Regions from separate parts of the Hydrotalea sp. GW822-HT8A01 genome, predicted to be linked through region 1. Evidence: riboswitches for the same ligand, from Rfam matches in the RefSeq annotation. Region 1 holds a riboswitch; the other holds the start of a gene.
What was found. A riboswitch is a leader RNA that binds a small molecule or an ion and turns the genes downstream of it on or off. The one in region 1 is predicted to bind thiamine pyrophosphate.
Positions count from the first base shown of each region.

Region 1 (10,960 bases):
AATACCGGCTACTGTTATTGCTGCCTGTGGCAATATAGGCATCACAGCCTTTTAATTGTGGCGCAATAGTGATGCTATCTTTCAGTGAAGGCTCAAAGACAAATAATTTTTGTATCAGGTGGGTGATCAGTACTTCATCTTTTGAAGAAGGTTTAATAATGGCATTGTGCCCGCTGATGCATACACATAAAAAATCATGAAACCCAACCAATGGAATATTACCAGCCATTACAATACCAATATTTTTGGGGCTTGCATTGTGTTGGGCAATATCGTATTGCTGTACCCAGGCGGCTAATTTATCTTCCTGTAAAAAAGCGGTACAAATATTTTCAATGGCTGTATCAATAAATTCGGGTAAAAACCAGAAATTTTTTTCGGCAGCTATTTTTTTTATAGCTTGCCATTCTGCCTCATTTGCCTGCATATAGGCGCCTAATTTGCTCAATGCGATAATTCTTTGTGCTAAATCCATTTGTTGAATTGCTTTTGCGTTTAAATTTGTTACATCTTTCAAAAATTCAAAATTACACTTATGGCCATTAAAATTACAGATGAATGTATTAATTGCGGTGCCTGTGAGCCCGAATGTCCCAATAATGCTATTTACGAAGGCGGTGTTGAATGGGCAATTGCCGATGGAACTACTGTAAAAGGCACGTTTACTTTAATGGACGGTACTGCTGTGGATGTAGAACAACGCTTTCCACCCATATCAACCGATACCTATTATATTGTTCCCAATAAATGTACGGAGTGTCAGGGTTTTCATGAAGAGCCCCAATGCGCCTCTGTTTGTCCGGTAGATTGTTGCGTACCCGATGAAATGTATCAGGAAACAGTAGAAGGGCTGCTTGCTAAAAAAGACCGTTTGCATATTTAACATTTGTGCATATTTTTTTGTAGAAAAAAATTTGTCATTTTCTACAAAAGCATATTAACTTTATAAGGTCAATCAAATGCTACTGAAAAGTAACATTCTGTAACGGTGGGTGATATTTCCCGCCAGCGTGAGGTGAAGAAGCTATAGGTTTCTTCACCTTTTTTGTAGCCGATTGGTGCTGAGCATAGCTGCTGATTCTCGAACTCGTATCCATTGTAAACATAGAATAGTTGCTATATTTGGCGTATACATGTAAAAAAGGTAATTGGGTTGGCCTTTTAATACACATGATAATTGCAAATGGTAAAAAGTATTAATCATAATATATGAAGAAAAAGATTGCTTTGGTTACGGGCGGATATAGTCGCGAGGCGGAAATAAGTTATAAAAGCGCTAAAACAATAGAAACGCATATCAATCGCTCATTATACGATGTATTTGTGATTGATATTACTCCGGAAGGATGGTGGTATATTCCATCCAATGGTCAACAACAGCCAGTGAACAAAGCCGATTTTACTATTCAGGAATCGGGTACTACCATTCATTTTGATGCCGTTTTATTTTGTATACACGGCACACCCGGCGAGGATGGTAAAATGCAGGGCTATTTTGATATGCTACATCTGCCTTATACTAGTTGTGATGCTGCTACATCGGCCATTACCTTTAATAAACGGTATACCGTTGCTGTAGTAGCATTCAGTGGCATTTCGGTTGCCAAAAGCATGCATGTATTTCATCATACACCGGTAACTGCAACTGAAATTTTGCAAACCATACAATTGCCTGTGTTTATTAAACCCAATAATGGTGGCAGTAGCATTGGTATGAGTAAAGTGAATGATGCGGCCGAACTAATGCCCGCTATTGAAAAAGCATTCCAAGAAGACAATCAGGTGTTGGTAGAAGAATATATTGCCGGCCGTGAATTTACCATTGGGGTATTTAAATCTGAAGGAAACATTATTGTATTGCCCATTACAGAGGTGATGACCGAAAAAGATTTTTTTGATTTTGAAGCAAAATACCATGGAAAAAGCAAGGAAATTACGCCGGCCATTATACCTGCCGAATGGCAAAACAAATTAGAAGCAGCAGCAAGAAAGGTTTATGAAGTGTTGAATTGCCGCGGTATTGTACGAATGGATTTTATTTTTAATGAAACCAGGCAAGCGCCTTATTTGTTAGAAGTGAACACAATACCCGGACAAAGCGAAGCGAGTATTGTACCCCAGCAGGTTAAAGCAATGGGGTGGAGCCTGCAGGAATTTTATACCCGATTAATTGAGGAGGCTTTTAACAAATACTAAATGGCTTTTACCCTTCAAATCAATTATTTTCACCGAACCAACTAAAAATATCGTGTTTAAATTCATTACGCGTAAGCCTCTTTGGGTAAATATTATGGCAGCCATTGGCATTGTATTGGTTGCGCTGTTTGTTTTCATTGAAATGTTGTCGTTTATAACCCAACATAATAAAACCGAAAAAGTACCCTCTGTAATTGGGCAAAATATAGATGCTGCACGAGAAGCTTTAACCGCAAAGGGTTTTCATGTGCAGGTAATCGATTCAGTATATGATAATACCATTGGGGCATTGGCTGTGGCCAAACAAAGTCCTGATGCCGATGCACAGGTTAAACTGGGGCGTACTATTTATTTAACCGTGAATCGGGCATCAGCACCCGAAGTATCAATGCCCAACTTAATCGGTTTTTCCATTAAAAGTGCACAAATGTATTTGCAAACCCTTGGGTTAAAAATGGGTGATACTACTTATAAACCGGATATTGCCCGTAATGCTGTGTTAGAGCAACGGTATAATGGAAGCAGCATTAAGCCCGGCACCAAATTGCCCGTGGGCAGCGCTATTAGTTTTGTGTTAGGCAGCGGTATTGGCAGTGGTGAATACCAGGTGCCCGATTTAATTGGACTCACTTTGGCACAGGCACGTAACCAGTTGAATGCTTTAAATATTAATATTGGTTCAATTGTACCCATGGATAACGTGTCTGATACATTGAATGCTTTTATTGTGAAACAAATTCCGGAAGTATTTACCGAAGTATCACCGGGTACCAAAGTGCATAATGTAATTCATCAGGGACAGGTGGTAGATGTATTTATCAGTAGTACACCACCACCCGCAAGAGATTCTGCCTTGCGCTACTAAACTATCATTCACTAATTTATAAAAATATGAAAGTACTTTCAGTAGATGACTTAAAAATGAAAATTGAAAATGGCGAACCGGTAAACCTGATAGATGTGCGGGAACCGCATGAAAATGCAGAATTTAATATTGGTGGAATTTTACTGCCTTTAGGCAAAGTGCAAACCATGCAAATTGAAGCGATTGAAGATTTAAAAGAGGAACCTATTATTGTGTACTGCAGAAGTGGCAACAGAAGCATGCAGGCTGCCATGATATTAGAGCAATTAGGTTTTAGTGATGTTACCAATTTAGCCGGTGGTATGCTGGCATGGGAAGATAAATTTGGCCGATAAAAAAGAGGTTAGCTTGATGAACCGGCTAACCTCCTTTGTTGAATTTGTGTACAATCTTTATAAAAAAATATTCACAGCCATCATAAAATTGGTGCCGGCCATGGGGAAATAATTATTATCGGTGTACAACTGATTGTTGCTGATGTAACTATAGGTATAACCGTTGGGCTGGTATAATTTATTGAATACATTATTCACCTGCAGAATAAAATTCCATTCCTTAAATACTACATTCTTTACACTATAACTGGTGCGAACGGTTTCAGTAAAAAAGCCGGGCAAACTTCTGTTTTCGGTTTGGGTATTATCCATATACTGTTTGCTTACATATTTGCTTAACAAACTAAGGGTAACATTTTTTGCAGGAATAATATTGATGGTAACACCACCAATATTATCGGGCGAAAAAGAAATATCTGTATTGTTGTGTTGCACGGCATTTTGTCCGCCGGTATCATAATTGTCTATATACTCGGTAAAGCTTTTTATTTTATTTCTGCTAAAACTAAAATTAGCTTGCGCATTTAGCCATTCATTAAATACATATGCACCTTGTAATTCAATTCCCATTCTGTAACTGTTCGGAACATTAATGCGGGTATAAGCACCTACATCGTTAATAATACCGGTTAACACCAATTGGTTTTTGTACAACATATAATACAGATTGGCGCTATAATTAAAACGGCTATTTTTTCTGGCAACGCCTAACTCAAAATCGTGTAGGGTTTCTGCTACGGGCTGATTTTGTAAACTGGCCTGAAAATCATCTCTGTTGGGTTCTTTATTACCCAAGGCATAACTGAAATAGGCCTGCCAACTATTGTGGCTGTAGGTAATACCTGCTTTCGGATTCACAAAGTGAAAAGTACGGTTTACATTTAAATTGCCATTGCCTTCAAAGCCCTGCATATTGTGGGTAACGGTACGGTATTGCACATCGGCAAAACTATACCAGTACTTTGCAAAATTGTGTTGCCATTTGGTATACACATTGATGTCGGTTTTTACTGCAGGATAATAATAATACTGATAGTTGGGCTCTGTTACACCATATTGTGCCCATATTACATTACCGAAATGGTTGCCTTCATACCGCGTCCATCCACCACCAATAGTGAGTTCATCTTTGGCGTTTTTGTATTGCAGTGAGGCAATTTGCCCGTAAAAATGGTTGCTTAACCAGCGGCGGCGAATTAAATCGGTTGAATCAAGCACCGTATTGCCCACGATAAATGGCGATAAACCATAATCACTAAAATTTTGCGCGGCTTTGTATTCTTCATAATAACCCCGGCCATAAGTCATGAATAAAGCTGTATTAAAATTCCAACGATTGTTGATTTCCTGATTCAGAAATAGCTGATAGTGGTCTTGCTGGTAATTGTCGGTTTCGTTGGCGTATGGTGCTCCGGGTTTTTCTGTTCCGGCGGGATTGTAGGTTCTGTCTTTTGCCAACAGGGTATCGGGTACGCCGTACCAGGCCTGATAAGTTTTTTCTTTTCCGGAGAAAATATTAAAACGAATGGAAGTTTTTTTGTTGATATAAGCGGTAGAAAGCGCAAATGATTGCAGCAGTGAGCTGGCACGGTCAATATACCCATCACTGCTGATTTTGCTCAAACGGGCATCAACGGTAAAATGTCCATTCAATAAACCACTACCCACTTTCAATGTATTTTTCCAGGAGTTGAAAGAGCCATAACTATTATTGACTTCAGCATAAGGCTTTTCATGAAATTCGTTGGTAGAAAGGTTGATGGTAGCGCCAAATGCACCAGTGCCGTTGGAGGAAGTACCTACGCCACGCTGAATTTGAATGCTATTGAGCGATGAAGCAAAATCAGGTAAATCCACCCAATAAGTACCCTGGCTTTCTGCATCATTATAAGGAATACCATTAAGGGTAACATTTATTCTCGTAGCATCTGTACCTCTGATGTGGATATCGGTATAGCCAATGCCATTGCCGGCATCTGAGTTTACAAACACAGAAGGGGTTTGGTTGAGGAGGAATGGAATATCCTGTCCCAGATTGGTTTTGGCAATTTCCTGTTCATTGATATTGGTAACTGCAAATGGTGCTTTACTGCCTGCGCGGATGGCCTTCACTTCTAAAGGCTGTAGGAATAATGGAATGTTGGTTAAAGTAATTTCTAACTTTTGTCCTTCCTGAGGTATTTGAATGGTACGCTTGTACACTTCAAATCCAATGCTGTTTACAACAACGGTAGTATTGCCGGTTATCAGGTTCATGAAAATAAAATGGCCATCATCACCGGTAATGGTGGTTCTGTTTTGCGTTGTAATAGCAGCGCCTGCAACGGGTTTTTTGGTTTGTGCATCTACTACTACACCCGAAAGAAAAGCATGTTTTTTTATCTGGCTAAAGCTGTTAACGTAACAAAGCAAAAATGCCAGCGTTCCCAAAAAGAATTTCATTTTTTTTTGATTAAATGGTTAAAAAATTTGGGAACAGGGAGCTGTGCTAATGGAGAGGCTGACTAAAATAAGCAGTACACCTTCCCTTCGCAGGAATTACCCTGTTCAGGTTCAACGGGTATTATCTCAGCCGGATGTTGTTGATGTGTTAACCCATCAAGGCAATCCAGCACCCCGGGGAAAATCTGCCGCAAAATTAATGCGTAAAAATTTAAAAAGGGTGTAACTTTTTTTGCAGTGCTGCGTTTCAATGTAAAAACTAACTTTTTTGTTTCATTTCTTTAAACAAATAACAATGAAAAAAATAATGTTGATGCTGGTAATCCTTCTGTCGCTTTCTTTTGTAAAAGGGCAGGAAGTTAAAAATTTGGTGTATGATGCCAATGCCGAAGTACGGAAGGTGGGCAATTTTTCCGGATTAGATGTTTCCGGTGCTGTTACGGTGTACCTTTCACAAGGTAATACCAATGCCGTTGCCATTAGTGCCGATGGGGGCGATAAAGCAAAAATTATCACTGAAGTAAAAAATGATGTATTGCACATTTATACGGAAAGTGGTTTTTGGAACAAATGGAATTGGAGCGATAAAAAAATTAAAGCTTATGTAACAGTTACTGATTTAAATAAAATTGTGCTTTCAGGGGCCAGCCAGTTGAATATTGTTGATCAATTAAAAGGAAATGCTTTAAAATTAAAAGCAACCGGTGCCAGTTATGTAAAAGGCAGTTTTAATGTAGCTGAATTATCCATTAACTTAAGCGGAGCATCTAATGCAACAATGAAAGGACAGGTAGGAACTTTAAATGTAGATGTTAGCGGCGCCAGTGTAATAAAAGGTTATGATTTAACCGTAGCCAACTGCGATGTATCTGCTTCCGGCGCATCGAATGTTCGTGTAAATGTAGAAAAAACTTTTACCCGATTAGAAGCCAGTGGTGCCAGCAGTATACGATATAAAGGCAACCCCGTTATTCAAAATATTCAGTCGAGCGGCGCATCTTCCATTAAAAAAGAAGACTAATGTTAAATTAGTTTTGGCAGTTCACCTTACTAACCTTAATTTTGCAACTTATTAAATCGCGAGGTAGAGCAGCGGTAGCTCGTCGGGCTCATAACCCGAAGGTCGGAGGTTCGATTCCCCCCCTCGCAACTAAAACTTTAAAAGCCTCAATTCGTGAGGCTTTTAGTTTTTAAACACAGTTATCATCATGAAAGCGGGATTTGTAGGTATTTTTGGAAAACCCAATGCAGGTAAAAGCACATTACTCAACGCCTTATTGGGCGAGAAGTTGGCTATTGTTTCTTCAAAAGTGCAAACCACACGCCATCGTATCAAAGGGTTTTTAAGCAAACCCGGCGAATATCAAATTGTATTTTCAGATACACCCGGCATCATTGAAGCCAAATACAAATTGCACGAAAAAATGATGGGTGCAGTGAAAAGTGCATTGGAAGATACGGATGTGGCAATTTTATTAGCAGATGTTACCGACGATTTGGAAAGTTGCGATGCCCTGTTTCAATCGCTGCATTTAAAAGTGCCCGTTATTGTGGTGTTGAATAAAAAAGATAAGGTGGGCAAAGAAGTGTTGCAAAATGCCATTCATTTCTTTGAATCAAAACCTTATGCTAAAAAAGTGTTGGCCATTGCAGCATTGCAGCAGCAAAAAACCGATGAACTGGTCAATTCAATCGTTGAATTTTTGCCCGAAGGAGAACCTTTTTATCCCGAAGATGAATTAAGTGATTTACCCACCCGTTTTTTTGTGAGTGAATTAATCCGGGAAAAAATTTATACTTTGTTTGAAGAGGAAATACCTTATCATGTGGCGGTACTGGTAAACGAGTTTAAAGAAAAAGAACACTTAATTAAAATACAGGCCGATATTATTGTAAACAGAGATACCCAGAAATCGATCATCATTGGGCATCAGGGTAATAAAATAAAAGAAATTGGAACTTTGGCCAGAAAAGATATAGAGGCCTTCTTAGGCGGGAAGGTATTTTTAGAATTATTTGTAAAAGTGCGGCCAAAATGGCGGGATAATGATTTGTTTTTGAAAGAATTTGGCTATCATTAAAAATTTAACCATCTGTAAAAAATGTGAATTATGGGCTATACAGTAGCAATTGTAGGCAGACCAAATGTGGGGAAAAGTACACTGTTTAACCGTTTATTAGAACAGCGCAAAGCTATTGTAGATGATATTAGCGGCGTAACCCGCGACCGGCAATATGGTATTTCTGAATGGGCCGGCAAAACCTTTAATGTAATTGATACCGGCGGTTTTGTGCCCGATTCGCAGGATGTATTTGAAAAAGAAATTCGTAAGCAGGTGCAAATTGCCATTCAGGAAGCCGATACTATTGTTTTTCTGGTAGATGTTGCCGTGGGCATTACCGATTTAGATGATGCCATGGCGCATTTGCTGCGGCAGGCAAAAAAACCAGTGTTTCTAACTGTGAATAAAGTTGATAATGGGCAGCGCGAATTAGAAGCCGCCGAATTTTATCGTCTGGGTTTTGATACCATTTATACCATCAGCAGTATCAGTGGAACGGGTACCGGCGAATTATTAGATGCCATTGTGGCCAATATACCTGAAGTGCTTGATGAAAAGGAAACAACAGAAAAAACAATTCCCAAATTAGCCATTATAGGGCAGCCGAATGTGGGTAAATCTTCATTACTGAATGCTTTGCTGGGTGAAGAAAGAACCATTGTAAGTGATGTTGCCGGAACCACCCGTGATACCATTCATACTCATTACAACTTATTCAATAAAGAATGTATACTAATTGATACCGCCGGTATTCGGAAAAAAAACAGCGAGAAAGACGATTTAGAATTTTATTCTGTAATCCGTGCCATTAAAGCCATGGATGAAGCCGATGTTTGTTTGATTGTAATTGATGCACAAAAAGGTATTACTGCTCAGGATGTATCGTTATTTAGTTTAGCTACCCGTAAAGGAAAAGGTGTAGTAGTAGTGGTTAATAAATGGGATTTGATGGAAAAAAACACTAATACTGCCCGTGATTATGAGAAAAAACTAAAAGAAAAAATTGCGCCATTTACCGATGTGCCCGTTTTGTTTATTTCAGCATTAGAAAAAACAAGGTTACTAAAAGTGCTGGAAGCCGGTATGGCGGTATTTGAAAGTAAGCAACAAAAAATTGCTACATCCAAACTAAATGAAGTAATGCTAAAAGCGGTTGAAGCTTACCATGCACCGGTAGTGCGGGGGCATACCGTAAAAATAAAGTATGTAACACAGTTGCCAACTCATGTGCCTTCTTTTGCTTTTTTTACTAATTTTCCGGATGATATTAAAATGCCGTACAAAAATTATCTGGAAAATCAGCTCCGTGCACACTTTAATTTTAAGGGAGTACCCATTAGAATTTTCTTTCGGAAAAAATAAATAACAAAAAATATCGTTAAATTTTGTGTATTTTAAGCGTGAAGCCTATATTTGCGCAAATTTTAAAATTTTAAAAAAACAAGTACAATGAAAAAATTATTAGCTCTTTTAGCAATCGCAGGTTTTGTAGCTTGCAACAGCGGTGAAAACAAAGAAGCAAAAGCAGATTCTACAGCAACAACTGCTCCTGCTATGGACACAACCATGAAACATGACAGCATGCCAGCTATGGATACTGCTAAAAAAGCAATGGACACTACTAAAAAAATGTAGTTCTTATCTTTTGCAGATATTGAAGAAACCCCCCGGATTCATTTCAGGAGGGTTTCTTGTTATTGAAAAGCAGTGCGAACTGCCTCCATTGTTTTGGCTCCTGGGAAAAATGATACCAGCCTTTCTATTACTGCTTCTACAATATTATCCGGACAACTTGCTCCGCTGGTAATTAAGATTTTAAGAGGTGTTTTGCCAGGTAAATAACCTGAAATGGTTTGGGTTGCTTTGGTTTGCCAGTTGCAATGCACTAAGTTTTGTGCATCTAATAATTTATTGGCACTATCAATAAAATAAGTAGGTAATTGCTGTTCGCACAATTCAACCAGGTGTGAAGTATTACTGCTTTTATAACCTCCTATAACAATAGCCAAATCGGCAGGAGTCCGCAACATACCTGTTACTGCAGTTTGGTTATCGTTGGTAGCATAACACAATGTATCTCTGGTATCAGCAAATCTTTGTTGCATGGTAGCATCGGTTAATTGATATTTTACAATCATTACATTTTTTAAATAATCGGCTATGGCCTGGGTATCGGTAGCTAATTGTGTGGTTTGATTTACTACGCCAATTTTCTGCAAATCCTTTTCCACATCAAAACCTTCAGAGAAATGCCCTTTGAATACTTCATAAAATTCTGCAGCGGGTCTGCTGCCGGTTATAAATTCTCCCAATATAATGGCTTCCCGCATATCACTAATAATTAATGTGGCTGTATTGGCAGCTGCATGCGAAAAAGTAGCCCTTGTTTCTTCATGCTTTGGTTTGCCGTGAATAATAATGGTATAACCTTTTTGTGCAATCTGTTCACTTCGGTTCCATACTTTTTCTACAAAAGGGCAGGTAGTATTGTATTGTGCTGTTTCAATTCCTTTTTCGTGTAATATTTTTTCAATGGCCAGCGTAGTACCAAAGGCCGGAATTAAAACAATATCATCCTGTTTTAATTCATCAAAAGGAATCAGTTGGTTGCCCAAATTATCTTGCAGAAATAAAACACCTTCTGCCTTTAAATCGGTATTTACCTGTGGGTTATGAATCATTTCACTCAATAAAAATATGCGCTTGCCTTTATGTATTTCAATGGTTTTAAAGGCAATTTCAATGGCATTTTCAACGCCATAGCAAAACCCGAAATGGCGTGCCAGGAATATTTGTATCGGTCCAAAATCTAATAGGGTGGGTGTAAAATCCTTTTTCAGTTTATCTGCATTTTTCCTGTAATTTTTAATATGGCTGATTAAATTACTTCTATAAAATACCGGAACATTAAATTGCTTCATGCTTTATTCATTATGGGTTAATGCAGGTAATGTTTTTTCAAAAGTTTCAAAATATTCTTTAGTTGCTAATTGCTACTCCTGCTACAAACTTGATTAAAATGGTATAACCATTTAACTGCTGTAAAGTAGTAATATCAT
Region 1 covers NZ_CM179506.1:2,821,541-2,832,500, forward strand. Annotated here, with positions in the region: gene AC3QLY_RS12540 (acyl-CoA reductase) at 1-517, opposite strand, end outside; gene AC3QLY_RS12545 (4Fe-4S dicluster domain-containing protein) at 536-883, shown strand; gene AC3QLY_RS12550 (D-alanine--D-alanine ligase) at 1,210-2,196, shown strand; gene AC3QLY_RS12555 (PASTA domain-containing protein) at 2,249-3,061, shown strand; gene AC3QLY_RS12560 (rhodanese-like domain-containing protein) at 3,088-3,396, shown strand; gene AC3QLY_RS12565 (TonB-dependent receptor) at 3,454-5,838, opposite strand; TPP riboswitch at 5,904-6,025, opposite strand; gene AC3QLY_RS12570 (head GIN domain-containing protein) at 6,134-6,859, shown strand; tRNA gene AC3QLY_RS12575 (tRNA-Met) at 6,917-6,988, shown strand; gene era (GTPase Era) at 7,047-7,919, shown strand; gene der (ribosome biogenesis GTPase Der) at 7,950-9,263, shown strand; gene AC3QLY_RS12590 (hypothetical protein) at 9,351-9,536, shown strand; gene AC3QLY_RS12595 (4-hydroxy-3-methylbut-2-enyl diphosphate reductase) at 9,596-10,822, opposite strand.

Region 2 (10,960 bases), 1.6 Mb from region 1:
GTTCGCCAGTCTTCCAATCCAATTAATACGCCTAAACCAATTTTATGAATACCGGCCTTACCCAGTCTATCGGGTGTTCCCAGCCTGTAATCGAAATTTGACTTTTTCCCTTTTGTATGATGTAGGTGATAATCTGCTTTATGATAGGTTTCCTGATAAACAAGTACTGTATGAAGGCCTGCTGCAATTAAAGTGGCATAGTCATTTTCATCCATAGGTTGCACTTCAATAGAAATATTGGCAAAATGCGGTTTTAGTAAAGTAATTGCTTGTTGAATATAAGGAACTCCCACTGTTTTATTGGCTTCGCCGGTAACCAACAAGATATGCTCAAAACCCTGTTCTTTTAAATACATTGCTTCCTGCATCAACTCATTTGGGGTTAACGTTTTTCTTGCCAGCTTATTATTATAACTAAACCCACAATAGGTGCAAATATTTTGGCATTCATTTGATAAATACAATGGTATATATAACTGTAGTGTTTTACCAAAACGTTTTTGCGTTAATTTGTGGCTTAGTACTGCCATCTGTTGAAGATATGGGAGTGCCGCGGGAGAAATCAATGCTTTAAAATCTTCTAAATTGCGTTTAGATTTATGTAAAGCAACTTCAACATCAACAGCTGTTTTACTATAAATGCTTTCTTTTAATGCATCCCAGTTTAGTAAATTATATTGTTCCTGAAACATGATTTTATTTTTTATAAAGCAGCTAAAAATTGTGTAAACGGACTACTTGCTTCTGCTATACTGCTTTCTGCTGCCAGTCCGGCCAAATAAGCCATTCTGCCAGCCTCTACAGCTTTTTTAAATGCAGCGCCCATTGCTACCGGATTTTCTGCTACTGCAATTGCAGTGTTCACTAGTACAGCTGCGGCCCCCATTTCCATGGCTGCTGCAGCATGACTGGGCGAACCAATTCCGGCATCAACAATAACAGGCACTTTGCTTTGTTCAATGATAATTGATAAAAAATCTTTGGTTAAAAGTCCTTTATTACTGCCAATAGGTGCACCTAATGGCATTACCGCAGCAACGCCCACGTCTTCCAATCGCTTACACAATACCGGATCGGCATGTATATAAGGCAAAACAATAAATCCCAACTTCACCAGTTCTTCTGCTGCTAATAATGTTTCTATGGGATCGGGTAATAAATATTTTGGATCAGGATGAATTTCTAATTTAAGCCAGTTTGTTCCCAGCGCTTCACGTGCCAACTGAGCAGCAAATACAGCCTCTTTTGCATTTCGAACACCGGATGTGTTGGGAATTAAATGAAACTGATTGTTTTGTAAATAGGGTATAATTGCTTCGTCGGCAGATAAAATTTCAATTCTTTTCAGCGCTACCGTTACCAATTCGGAGCCCGAGGCCAATAAAGCCTCCTGCATGAGCAAATGATTTCCAAATTTTCCGGTACCCGTTAAAAGCCTGCTATTAAAAGGCATTCCTGCTATTATTAATGAATCATTCATTTTAATTATATATTAATAGTTCAAAATGTATTTACAGATATTATTTTCTGACATTCCTGCATGATTCTTTGCGCTGCATTTAACATATTCTTTTCTTTAGCAATAGCGCCTGCAACCGCAATACCATACAATCCGGTTTGTAATAGTGGAACTATATCCTCAACCTGTATACCTCCTATACCAATTACTGGTGGCGCATTAATGCCCTTTGCTTTTAATTCTTTGAAAATAGTTCTATAGCCTTCTATACCAAGTATTGGGCTGAGTTTTTGTTTTGTAGTGGTAAATCGAAAAGGGCCTAATCCAATATAATTAGCAGTACTACCAGCTAAATTAATGATATCGCCCAGTGTGTTTGCTGTACAACCAATAATGTAATCATTTCCTAATAATTTTCGAGCATCTGTTATTGGCATATCTTCTTTGCCTATATGAACACCGTCGGCTTTAATATCAAATGCCAGCTCCACATTATCATCTATAATAAATACAGCCTCATATTGTTTACATACCTTTTGAACAGCTAAGGCAATTGTTTTGTAATGAGCATAATCTACCTGCTTTAAACGAAGTTGTATCCATTTTACACCACCACTGCATGCAGCAGCAGCCTGTTCGGCAGAAGTGGCAATAAATTGTACGGGCTGAATCATATATTGATTTTGCTTAAATAGTGATATCCGATAAGTGAATTGCTACTGGAAAGGAAATGATGTGTATATTTTGCAGCTGTTTCGGCAGCTTGTTCTATTTTCAAACCATTTGCCAATGCAGTTATGAGTGCTGATGATAGAACACAACCGCTGCCGTGTTTACTTCCCTTAGGTAATCGTTCGTGTTTATAATGATAGCTGTTTTTATTGTAGTAAAGCATATCTATAACTGCTTCTTGATTGGTTGTATGACCGCCCTTTAAATAAACTGCACAAGATTTACTGATTTCATTAAACAATTGGAGATATTGAGCGCCAAATAAAATTTCTGCTTCAGGAAGATTAGGGGTTATAACATTTACTGAATTTAAAATGTTTTCTAATAATTTTTTTTCAATACAGTTATGAAATAAAAATCCTGCACTTGCTTTCATGATAGGGTCCCAAACAATAATAGCATCTGGAATTTTTTTTCTTAAAAACAGCAGAAGCTCATACAATGCAGCCAGATTTTGAACTATGCCAATTTTAATATATTTAAAATTAAACCTACTTGTTAAAATATTTATTTGTGCTTGCATGTCTTTTAAAGAAACCCATTCAACTTTTTCAAAAGCAATATCATTTTGCCAGGTATTGGCAGAAAGAACGCCCAATCCATAACCACCATTTGCTTCAATGGTTTTTATATCAGAGAGAATGCCGGCTCCGCCACTCGGATCAAATCCTGCAATTGTTAGTATATAAGGTCTTGTAGCTGTCATGCTTATCTATAAATTTCTGCTCCTGTTGCTTTAAATTCTTTTGATTTTTCTTCCATACCTTTTATTTGTAATTTTTCCTGTTCTTCGCTAAAATTTCTAATATCCTGTGTAATTTTCATGGAACAGAAATGAGGACCGCACATAGAACAGAAATGTGCAATCTTAGCTCCATCAGCAGGCAGCGTTTCATCATGAAAGGAACGGGCAGTATCGGGATCTAATGATAAATTAAATTGGTCTTCCCAGCGAAACTCAAATCTGGCTTTACTTAACGCATTGTCACGATATTGTGCACCGGGGTGCCCCTTTGCCAGGTCTGCCGCATGTGCAGCAATTTTGTATGTAATTACACCATCTTTTACATCTTTTTTGTTTGGTAAACCAAGGTGTTCTTTTGGAGTTACATAGCAAAGCATGGCCGTTCCATACCATCCAATCATTGCAGCACCAATTGCAGAAGTAATATGATCATATCCCGGCGCAATATCAGTTGTTAAAGGGCCCAATGTATAAAATGGTGCTTCATTACATTCTTTAAGTTGTTTTTCCATGTTTTCTTTAATCAGGTGCATTGGTACATGGCCGGGGCCTTCAATCATCACTTGTACATCATGTTTCCATGCAATTTTTGTTAATTCGCCAAGTGTTTCTAATTCTGCAAATTGTGCAGCATCATTTGCATCGGCAATAGAACCGGGGCGCAAACCATCTCCTAATGAAAAACTTACATCATAAGCTTTCATAATAGCACAGATTTCTTCAAAATGTGTGTAAAGAAAACTTTCTTTATGGTGTGCTAAACACCATTTTGCCATAATACTACCACCTCTTGAAACAATTCCGGTTAACCTTTTGGATGTGAGTGGAATATAACGCAGTAATACCCCGGCATGAATTGTAAAATAATCTACCCCTTGTTCTGCCTGTTCAATCAATGTATCTTTAAAAATTTCCCAGGTTAAATCTTCTGCTTTACCATTTACTTTCTCTAATGCCTGATAAATTGGTACTGTTCCTACAGGTACCGGACTGTTTCTTATGATCCATTCTCTGGTTTCATGAATATTCTTTCCGGTTGATAAATCCATTAAAGTATCGCCTCCCCAGCGGCAACTCCATACTGCTTTATCTACCTCCTCTTCAATAGAAGAAGTAACAGCAGAATTACCAATATTGGTATTTATTTTAACTAAAAAATTACGGCCTATTATCATCGGTTCACTTTCAGGATGGTTAATATTGGCAGGTATAATAGCTCTGCCAGCTGCCACCTCATCTCTAACAAATTCAGGCGTTATTTTTTTTATTGGCATTCCTGCACCAAAACTATTACCTGCATGTTGTTGATCAAGCAATGGATTATTTTGCCTTTCCTCTATTTGCTGGTTTTCACGAATTGCTATGTATTCCATTTCTGGAGTAATAATACCTTTTCGTGCATAATGTAATTGGGTTACATTCCTGCATGCCTTTGCTTTATATGGTTTTCGAATATGTTGAAATTGCAGACTTTTCAGATCCGGATTATTTAATCGCTGTCTACTATATTCCGATGAGAAATCGTTTAATAACTCTACATCACCGCGTTCAGTGATCCATGATTCTCTTATACGGGGTAATCCCTTTCTTATATCAATTTCTATTGCAGAATCGGTATAAGGGCCGCTGGTATCATAAACTGTTACAGGTGCATTAGACAATACTTCTTCCTTTCCCAATGAGGAATGAATTGTATCGCCCAATTGAATTTCCCGCATAGCTACTTGAATATTAAACAACTTACCCGGTACATAAATTTTTTTTGAACCACTTATTGGAGTTGTTATAATCAGATCGCTTTCAGCTTTCGTTTCTTTATCCTTATTCATATTTATAATTGTGTTGAATAAAAGTATTAAATAATTAAATTATCCTCCCTGCGAAGCCCGAATCAAAACAAGCTTATCATTTGGTTGTAATTGATACTCGTCCCAGTCTTTTTTTTGAATAACAGTATTGTTAACTGCCACTGCAATTCCATTGTATGAAGTAATTGCAAGTTTATCTAGTAGCGCTGTAATAGTTTGGCCTTCAGATAATTCTATCTGAGCCTCATTTAAATGAATAGTCATATACCATTAATAATGGTGAAATAAAAAAGAACCAATAAACTTTAGGAAATACAAAAAAGCAGCAAAAAAAGAAGTATTTACTTTTCCCTACGCAGGCATTATCCTGATCAGGTAAAGGGTATCATCTCAGCCGTATTTCGGCACCCCTAAAGCATTTCAAAAGTAGTGTATTCTAACAATAAAAAAGAATTAAAATTTTAAACTGCAGATTAAAAAATCGCAAATTAATTTTTACTACATATAAATTATAGTAGCTTATTCCAAAAATTATTTTTTTGAATCACACCCCAATTGTATTAGATAGTTCTATAAAAAATAACTAATGCTATTTTGCTTGGTTAACAATAGCATAGCATAGTTTTATAAGCGCCTACTACCAGAGGCTTCCTGCTCCTTGTACAATTACAAAAAGCCCCTTTTCATTTACATAGCCTTTTCTGAACACAAGTATGCTTAGTGTATCTTTACCCAACAATGCTTCGGAATTAGCCCAACCGCACACCGGATCAAATGTGTATTGTATAAAAAGAGGTAGCGTCCACTTTTCTTTATTATATCGAGGCAACAACCACCCACCTCCATTAAAGGAGTAGCCCCCACTATGCCTCTTTTCTTTTTACCAATAAATACCAATTGTTTTCTAATGGCAGATAGCCATAATCATAACAGAAAAAATAGGTATCGCCCTTTTTGTTGGTATAGGTATGGGTGTGGTATGTGAAAGAAAATCCTTTTTGTACCAATTTTTCCTGCGGCAGTTTTATCATACCCAATGCTTGGGGTAGTAATTCTTCCAATATTTTCCTGTTTTTAATCAGGCTGTTATTAATGCTGCGCACATAACTGCTGTAATGGCTTTTGGCTTTGAGTTCGTTGTTGTAAGTATTACGACAGGCATCATCGCAAAATTTTTTGTCGGCCCGGCCTTTCACAGGCTTACCACAACACAAACAGGTTTTTATGGGAGTGGATAACGACATCAGCAAAGGGTTTTAAACTACAATATAGTAAATATTTATCTGTGTGCAAACGTTTAAACACATTTATATACGATTAGAAATAATTAAAAACCGACTCCTGTTTTTGAACCGTTGCAATTTTGTGTTGTTGAAGCGGGAATGACGTCGCCGGCTTTAATTGAAATAAACAAAATTCATCATCGCTGTTCAAACCAATACAGCACAAATTGTAAAACTATGTACGCTTTAAAAAACAAAGTTCAGTTAATCGGAAACTTAGGTAATGCTCCAGAAATTAAAAATTTAGATGGGGGCAAAAAAATGGCTCGTTTTAGTGTAGCCACCAGTGAAACCTATCGCAATGCAAAAGGCGAAAAAATTGCTGAAACGCAATGGCACAATATTGTTGCTTGGGGTAAGGTGGCCGAAATTGCCGAGAAATATTTACAAAAAGGGAGTGAGGTGGCATTGGAAGGCAAATTGGTTTCCCGTTCTTATAACGACAAAGCGGGTAATAAAAAATACATTACCGAAGTGCAGGTAAACGAAATATTAATGTTAGGGGAAAAGCAGGGGGTTAAGGCTTAATGCAAACATCGGGTATGCAATACAAGCAGGGAAGGGCGATAGAATATACCTTCCCTGTACTTACCCGGTTAAACAACAGAGTATATTTTCAGCAAATCCTTACAACTATTGTTTTGTTTACTTTATGCTAATGGTTTGCCATGGTTAGTATAACATAATTCGGATTTTTATGCAATTAAACTAAAGCGGATTGCAAAGGAGGATAATTGAGATTGATTGTTGCGCTGTGGTATTATGTGGTATTATTTTTATAAAGCTTGGGCTGGAAAAATAACAGAATTCAGCAATTGTATGATTACAGCAGATATTTGGTTGCCAAAAATCGGTTACCAATAAATGGAATGATGTAAGAGAAAAGCAACTGCTAATTTGTTTGTAATTTTAAACGTTAACCCTTGTTTAACTGTATATTAAATTGCAGTTTTTTTTAAAAAATGTTACCCGAATAAAGGCTTGCTGCAATAGTGCCGGGTAGGCTTTTAAAAATTACAAATTTTCTGTAAATACACCTGAAACAATCATTCATTTGAAATGAAAAGAAAAATAATCCATCCCTTTATCCGCTCATTTATAAAAATGCCGGAAAAGGTTTTGCAACCATCTGTTTTTGAAAACAAATTGTATCCAATTATCTTTATTCCCTCATGGTAACAGATACTTCCAACAAAGCCTTTCAATTAGCAAGTGATTTTATTCAATATACCCAACGTTCTGTTTTTTTAACCGGGAAAGCAGGTACGGGTAAAACCACTTTTTTAAAATATATAAAAGAACAATCGCTTAAACAATTAGCCATTGTTGCACCCACGGGTGTTGCTGCCATAAATGCCGGCGGCGTTACCATTCATTCTTTTTTTCAATTGCCATTCAGTCCATTTATCCCGGAAACCAATACAAAAAATTATTTTCAATTAAATGTCAAAAACGCATCGCCCAAAATGATGGACCGGCATTATTTATTGGGCCGAATAAAAATAAATACAGAAAGAAGAAGAATTTTTAATGAGCTGGAACTACTGATTATTGATGAGATTAGTATGGTTCGGGCTGATGTGCTGGATGCTATAGATACTGTGTTGCGCCATTTTAGAAAACGTCATTACGAGCCTTTTGGCGGTGTTCAGGTTTTGTTGATTGGTGATATGTATCAACTGCCGCCTGTTGCCAAACAGGAAGAGTGGCAAATTTTATCGGAATACTATGATAGCCCTTATTTTTTCAGCAGCCGGGTTATACAGGCAGCACCACCAGCTTATATTGAATTAGATAAAATATACCGGCAAAAAGATGCTGATTTTATTGAAATATTGAATCAAATTCGCAACAATTGCTTAAGCGATAACGGTTATACCTTGTTGCACCAACATTATCGGCCCGATTTTCAGAGTGCAGATGCAGACGGGTACATCATGTTAACCACCCACAACGAAAAAGCAGACCATATTAATGCGCAACAATTAAAAAAGCTAACCAAACCCTTACATACCTTTCATGCCAGCATTGAACAGGATTTTCCGGAAAAAAATTATCCTGCCGATGTTGCATTGCAATTAAAGGTAGGGGCACAGGTAATGTTTATTAAAAACGATGCGGATAAAGCCAAACGTTATTTCAACGGTAAAATTGGGATAATTGATAAAATGGAAGAAGATAAAATATTTGTTCGTTGTGCCAACGAACCCGATTTAATTGAAGTGAAAAAATACCGTTGGGAACATGTTCGATATGCACACAATGCACAAAAACAACAAATTGAAGAAGAGGTAGTGGGCGCATTTACACAGTATCCGCTGCGTTTGGCCTGGGCCATCACTATTCATAAAAGTCAGGGCCTTACTTTTGAAAAAGCCATTATTGATGCCGGCGCTGCTTTCGCACCCGGACAGGTATATGTAGCACTAAGCCGATGTACCAGTTTGCAGGGAGTAGTACTTCATAGCAAGATTTCAGCACAGAGTTTACATACCGATCAACGCATTGTAAATTTTGCAGCAGGTTGCAAAACAGAAGCTTTACCTTACACTTTACAGCAATCAAAAAAGTTATTTCAACAAAAAACAATTATTGCATTATTTAATTTTGAAACTGCTACTAACCTGTGTGCTGCTTTAAAAACACTTATTACAGAACAACAAACTGCCTTTAATGATTCTGCAATAGACTTTGTACAAAAAATTTCAGAAAAAATTGATGCACTAATTGAAGTAGGAAAAAAATTTCATCCGCAATTAATTCAATTGTTTCAGGAAGATGAGCTGCCAGAGGCAATACCAGCCTTACAACTAAGAATACAGCAGGCCGCTCTTTATTTTGATAAAGAAATACAAACCCTGTTAGAATTTTTAAAAATCTCACCAGTAAGTACAGACAGTAAATTGCAGGCTTTACATTACAATGATTTAATCAAGGAATTGTATACACAATTAGCAAAACAACAATACCAATTGCAATTATGCAACAATGGTTTTTATGTGGATGTTTTTTTGCAGAAGAAAAAAGCGTATACAATGCCCTTCTTTTCCGTAAATGCATATGCAACCGCAATACAAACCACCAATAAACCGGTTCCGAATGCAGCATTGTTTAAATTATTAAAAGCACAACGCGATAGCCTTTGCGAAAGCAAAAATCTGCCCATTTATATGGTTGCAGGCAGCAATAGTTTGTATGAAATGGCGCAATACCTTCCACAAACATTGAACGATTTAAAAAAAATAAGCGGGTTTGGTACCGTTAAAACCGCTCAGTATGGCATGATTTTTTTAGATATTATTCAACGCTATTGCAATGAACATGATTTGCCTTCGTTGATGGATCAAATAAAAGTGAAAAAAGAAAGAAAAGAAAAATCAGACAAAGTAGTAAAGCCTGACACAAAATTCATCAGTTTCCAACTATACCAATCCGGCAAAAGTATAGCCGTCATTGCTGAAGAGCGGCAATTAACGGTACAAACCATCCAAAATCATTTATCGCACTATGTTGCAGAAGGAAAATTAAAGGTTACAGATTTTCTTCCCGAAAAAAAACTCAATTCCATATTGCCTCTGTTAACAAATGATACTATAGCAAAAGGCATAACATTCATAAAGCAGAATGTTGTTGCTGACATTAGTTATGCCGATATTAGAATGGCCATTGCCTGGAAAACTTTTTTAGAAAAACAAAATACAATTATTACAAAATAATGCAACCGGGAAAATGTGTTCGGGTTCTTTCCGCTAATTTATTATATTACATTCATTCGCTTTGCTGCGTAACATTTTCCTTTATTACCACTAAATAAGAAATACCAAGACTAAGTATGCCAATACCTGAAAGTGATGCATATCCCAAATAGTGTTGCAAAGGCGCACTTACAAAGCTTCCCAAAACAGAAGCAATGGCCAAAATTGCATTGAATAAGCCCATGGTAGCGCCTTTATTATAGGGAGAAAGTTTTACTGCCAAATCAGTACCCGAAATACTGATTAATGGCCAGGTAATTACCAATAAAATAAACCCGGGAATTGCCACACATTCTTTTCCAAAAGGAAAGAAAAAAGCGCCAAACAACATCATAAAACCTGTAAAACGCAATAATAAAGCTGCCCGGTAAACTTTATTGCTGCCCCATTTTGCAGAAAGCTTTCCGCCATAAGTATATAAAATAATGGCGACTGCAGAAAACAAGCCATAAATAAAAGAGGTTAATGAAGAAGATACCGCATACGCATTTTTTAAGGTTACCGGCAAATAAGCAAAGAAGGAAGAAATACCGAAACACAATAAAAACCAGGAAACCATAAAGCAACCAAAGGGAGTGGTTGTTTTGCTTTTTATTGAGCCCACCGTTTCGTAAATTTTTATAAAAGAAAAATGCAACGTGTTGCTATACATTTCTATTCTGGCAAAAAATCCGAGAAAATGTATATCCGTTATTTTCAGTAATTTCTCTTTCAATCCAGTTAATGCAATATGCGGCATTTGTTGTTTTGGAATACTTTTTCTAACAATCAGCAATGCCGGTATTAATATGATGGCAGCAGCAATAAACCCAACCTGTATATTCACTACAAACGCACTGGCCATTAACAGGCCGGTTACCTGACCTATCCCATAAAATGTTTGCAACCAGACAATACGAGGCTCCCATTCTTTCTGTGGATTAAACTCAACCACAAAAAGAGTAGCAACTGTAGTGGTGGCATCAACAGAGGCGCCTGCCAAAAATGCCAACAGCATCCATATCCATAATGCATTAAAATAAGTAATACAAAAACCTACCAGCATTAACACCGCTATTCCCGAAAAAAACAGCAATCGGTGCATTTGATACTTATCTGCCAGTCGGCCCCAAATAAATGAACACAATAACCCCAAATTATTAGCACTCAAAACAATTCCCACCCAACTTACCTGATGC
Region 2 covers NZ_CM179506.1:645,093-656,052, reverse strand. Annotated here, with positions in the region: gene thiH (2-iminoacetate synthase ThiH) at 1-692, opposite strand, end outside; gene AC3QLY_RS02900 (thiazole synthase) at 704-1,480, opposite strand; gene AC3QLY_RS02895 (thiamine phosphate synthase) at 1,501-2,133, opposite strand; gene AC3QLY_RS02890 (hydroxymethylpyrimidine/phosphomethylpyrimidine kinase) at 2,130-2,897, opposite strand; gene thiC (phosphomethylpyrimidine synthase ThiC) at 2,900-4,765, opposite strand; gene thiS (sulfur carrier protein ThiS) at 4,805-5,008, opposite strand; TPP riboswitch at 5,076-5,166, opposite strand; gene AC3QLY_RS02875 (hypothetical protein) at 5,608-5,988, opposite strand; gene AC3QLY_RS02870 (single-stranded DNA-binding protein) at 6,205-6,555, shown strand; gene AC3QLY_RS02865 (helix-turn-helix domain-containing protein) at 7,200-9,743, shown strand; gene AC3QLY_RS02860 (MFS transporter) at 9,796-10,960, opposite strand, start outside.
Region 2: it holds a riboswitch for thiamine pyrophosphate, as region 1 does, so the genes downstream of both, thiS (sulfur carrier protein ThiS) here and AC3QLY_RS12565 (TonB-dependent receptor) in region 1, are expected to answer to the same signal.